2 regions of the Rhizobium sp. MHM7A genome follow, and region 1 is predicted to be linked to the other one. Evidence: predicted binding sites of a transcription regulator. Region 1 holds the regulator's gene; the other holds the start of a gene.
What was found. The regulator PhoB, encoded in region 1, activates phosphate uptake and scavenging genes when phosphate is short. The targets are predictions, from matches to a motif close to TGTCATNNANCTGTCAT.
Positions count from the first base shown of each region.

Region 2: a site for PhoB is predicted at 773-789, ahead of FFR93_RS24275 (alpha-D-ribose 1-methylphosphonate 5-triphosphate diphosphatase). Genes of this name have one in related genera too.

Region 1 covers NZ_VCHT01000010.1:66,437-68,638, forward strand. Annotated here, with positions in the region: gene phoU (phosphate signaling complex protein PhoU) at 1-355, shown strand, start outside; gene phoB (phosphate regulon transcriptional regulator PhoB) at 515-1,198, shown strand; gene FFR93_RS27055 (GcrA family cell cycle regulator) at 1,844-2,202, opposite strand, start outside.
Region 2 covers NZ_VCHT01000008.1:109,098-111,299, forward strand. Annotated here, with positions in the region: gene FFR93_RS24265 (molybdopterin oxidoreductase family protein) at 1-112, shown strand, start outside; gene FFR93_RS24270 (NUDIX domain-containing protein) at 109-699, shown strand; gene FFR93_RS24275 (alpha-D-ribose 1-methylphosphonate 5-triphosphate diphosphatase) at 847-2,016, shown strand.

The DNA.
Region 1 (2,202 bases):
GCTCGCCCGCGGTCTCGAGCACCTGTCCGAGCTGGCGCTGGTCCAGCTCAAGGAAGTGCTCGACGTCTATACGACGCGCGCCGCCGACAAGGCGACCGCCATCCGCGAACGCGATAACGAGATCGACGCGATGTACACGTCGCTGTTCCGCGAGCTGCTGACCTACATGATGGAAGATCCGCGCAACATCACGAGCTGCACGCATCTGCTCTTCTGCGCCAAGAACATCGAGCGCATCGGCGACCACGCCACCAACATCGCCGAGACTATCTACTACATGGCAACGGGCGCCCAGCCGGAAGGCGATCGCCCCAAGGATGACAGCGCCAACACTGTCGGCGCCGCGACGGAATAATCGTCACGAACCAGCGGACCGGGCCAGCCGCCCGGACCAACCACTTGCGTGCGCGCCCGTTCGGGGCGCGCAAAGAGGTCGCAGCCAATTTCTGAAGATGCGCAGGACGCCTGCTTAATCGCCCCGGTTTAAGGCTTTTGCGCGAGGAGACGGACACGCATGATCCCGAGAGTCGCAGTTGTTGAAGACGAGGAAGCCCTGAGCGTACTTCTTCGCTATAACCTGGAAGCGGAAGGCTTCGAGGTCGATACCATCCTGCGCGGCGACGAGGCCGAAATCAGGCTTCAGGAGCGCACGCCCGACCTTCTGATCCTCGACTGGATGCTGCCCGGCGTCTCCGGCATCGAACTCTGCCGGCGCCTGCGCATGCGGCCGGAAACCGAGCGGCTGCCGATCATCATGCTGACGGCGCGCGGCGAGGAGAGCGAGCGCGTGCGCGGGCTGTCCACCGGCGCCGACGATTACGTCGTGAAGCCGTTCTCGACCCCCGAACTCGTCGCCCGCGTCAAGGCGATGCTGCGCCGTGCCCGCCCTGAAGTGCTGTCGTCGGTGCTGAAATGCGGCGATATCGAGCTCGATCGCGAAACCCATCGCGTCCACCGCAAGAGCCGCGAGGTCCGCCTCGGACCGACCGAATTCCGCCTGCTGGAATTCCTGATGTCGTCGCCAGGCCGGGTCTTTTCCCGCTCGCAGCTGCTCGACGGCGTCTGGGGCCACGACATCTATGTCGACGAACGCACCGTCGACGTCCATGTCGGCCGCCTGCGCAAGGCGCTGAATTTCTCCAACATGCAGGACGTCATCCGCACCGTCCGCGGCGCCGGTTACTCGATGGAGGCCTGAGGTTGAGGAGAGTGCATGTGGCCGGCGCTCCCGCCCGTGCAGCGGTTCCCAGGCCCTTCATCGCACCGGCGCTGGGTATGAGCCAGCACGGCCTCACCTCGGTCATCCAGGCACCACCTCTCCTCCGTCATCCCAGGGCTTGACCCTGGGATCCATGCGGCTGGCGCTGCGGGAGGAACGATGGCATTCAGCTGCAGGGAAGTTATCGAAGCCGAGTGCCTGTTGTGGATCCCAGGGTCAAGCCCTGAGATGACGGAGTGTGGGTTGGCGTTCTAGCCTAACGCCCGCTGATGCAGCTTGTGAAGCGGCGCTTTTGCCGCAAATTCATCGCGCCTGCGAGGGCTGTGCGTCTCGGCGCCACCTCTCCATCGCGCCTGCAGAGCCAACCTGTCCAGGCACCATCTCCCCTCCGTCATCCCAGGGCTTGACCCTGGGATCCATGCGGCTGGCACTGTGAGAAGCGCGATAGCATCGAACTGCAGGGAAACAATTGAAGTGGTGTGCTTGGTTGTGGATCCCAGGGTCAAGCCCTGGGATGACGGAAAGTGTGGTCGGCTTTGCTGCCAAACACAAAGGTCGCTTCCCCACTCCGATCATAAAAAACGGGCCACTCGGCCCGTTTTTTTGTCCGTGGATGCAGCCCGCTCAACTTGCCCGTGCAGCCGCCCGGCGCCGTTCGTTGACCGGCTGGTAGGCAAGCTTCTGATGATAGCCGCAATAGGGTGAGTTGTCCGGGGACTCGCAGCCGCAGAAATGGAAGTCTTCCTTCAGCGGATCGCCGACCGGCCACTTGCAGGTGCGTTCAGTCAGCTCCGTCAGGCCAAGGCGGCGGGAAATCGGCACGACTACGTTGCCGGCCGGCACATATTCCATCTCCTCGACCGCATCGACCTCGATCTCTTCCTTCAGCATCGTTGCGCCCTGCTGGCGGGTAACGGTGCGGGTGGTGATCCGGGAGGCGTAGTTCGGCGCACGCGGCGCTGAAGTCTGGCGCTTCGGCGTGC
Region 2 (2,202 bases), on a different contig from region 1:
GCATGTAGACGGCGAGGGCATCAACGTCCTTACGGGCGCCGATCCGGTCGCGCCCTATGGCGGAGCGGCCGTGCACGACAACAAGGTCTGGCTTCGCAAGGACGCAGCATGATGCAGTCGAAATCACGGGTGGAAATAGTCGGCGAGGAAACGCTGTCGAACGGGTGGACGCGGTTGAGCAGCTATCTGCTCGACTATATCGACCGTAACGGCGCGACGCAGCGCTTGAAGCGGGAGGTCTATCACCGCACGCCGGCCGCCTGCATTCTGCTTTATGATCCGAAACGCGATCTCGTCGTCCTTGTCCGCCAGTTCCGTCTTGCCGTGCATATGAACGGCGATCCCGCCTGGGTCATCGAAGTGCCGGCCGGCCTTCTCGACAACGATCATCCCGAGACCGCGATCCGCCGCGAGGCGATGGAGGAGACCGGATATCGCCTGCGTGAGGCGCACTTTCTCTTCAAATGCTACATGTCGCCGGGCGCGATCACCGAAGTCGTCCACTTCTTCGCAGCCCTGATCGACACCACCGACCGCGTGACCGAAGGCGGCGGTCTGGATGAGGAGCATGAGGATATCGAGGTGCTGGAAATTCCGCTCGACGAAGCCGCGCGGATGATCGAGACCGGCGAGATTTTCGACGCTAAGACGATCATGCTTTTGCAATGGGCCGCGTTGAACAGGGATAGAATCAGGTAGCGGGTAGGGACGACTGCGAGGGAATTGTCGATTGCCCCACGACAGCTCCGGCATTGAGCTGCAGCGCTCGGAAATTCATACCTCTGTCACGAAGCGGTTCTATCCGCTGCGGTTTATCGATTATCGGATGCAGTCAGGAGAAAGCCCATGTGGCTCAGCAATTTCACCCTCGTGCTCCCGGACGAGGTGGTGAGCGAAGGGTCAGTCCGTGTCGAGGACGGCGCCATCGCCGAGATCAGGCCGGAGCCGGTCGCGCAGGCTGCGATCGATGGCGGCGGGCGGCTGCTGATGCCGGGCTTTGTCGACCTGCACGGCGATATGATCGAGCGCGAGATCGCGCCGCGGCCGAATGCGACGATGCCGATCGATTTCGGGATTCACGAACTCGACAAAAAACTTGCCGCCGCCGGGATCACTACGGCCTTTGCCGCCGTCTCTTTCGCGACCGAAAGCGTCTATGGTCACGTCCGCTCGCTGGAGACGACGTCGGCGGTGATCGAGGGCATCAACCGGCTGCGTGATGATCTTCTGGTCGACCACCGCGTCCATGCCCGTTACGAGATCACCAATGTCGGCGCCGCTCCCGCACTCGAGCGGTTGTTGAATGCCGATCAGATCGATATGGTGTCCCTGACCGACCACACGCCGGGCCAAGGTCAGTACAACAACCTGCAAAGCTACATCCTCAGCATTTCCGAGCGCCGCGCAATCTCCGAGGAAATTGCAGCGGAGATCGTCGCCAAGCGCATCGCCATGCGCAACAATCCCGAGGTCGAGGCGAAGCTGAGGGGGATCGTCGCGCTTTCGCTGAAACACAAGCTGTCGCTCGCCTCGCATGACGATGACAGCGTCGAAAAAGTCGCCGAAATGCATGATCTCGGCGTCACCATAAGCGAGTTTCCTGTCACCGCACCTGCGGCCGAAGAGGCGCGCCGGCGGGGCCTCTGGACGCTGATGGGCGCTCCGAACGCGCTGCGCGGCCAGTCGATGTCAGGCAATCTCAGCGCCCTCGATGCCGCAAGGGCCGGTCTCTTGGGCATCATCGCCGCCGATTATCATCCGGCGGCCTTCGTTCCCGGCATCTTCAAGCTCGCGGATATGGTCGAAGGCGGCCTGCCGGCCGCCGTCGCCATGGCGACCGGCAACGCAGCCCGCTCCGCCGGCCTCCTCGACCGCGGCGAGATCGCCATTGGCCAGCGCGCCGATCTGGTCGCTGTCGAGCGGGGTGAGATCAACCGCATCCGCGCCACCTTCCGCGCCGGACGCTTCGTCTACAGCGATGGCACGCTGCATCCGCTGCGGGCGCTGGCCGCTTGATGCATTACCCTAATTGTGTTTTCGCCCCTCACCCGAACCCTCTGCTCGTAAGACGGGGAGAGGGGACGTGCCATGCGAGGGGTTTGCAGGAGACCGAGAAGGTGCGGCATATCCCCTTTCGCCGTCAAAACGGGAGAAGGTGCCGGCAGGCGGATGAGGGGCAGCCCTCGAATCAGAGCCATTGAG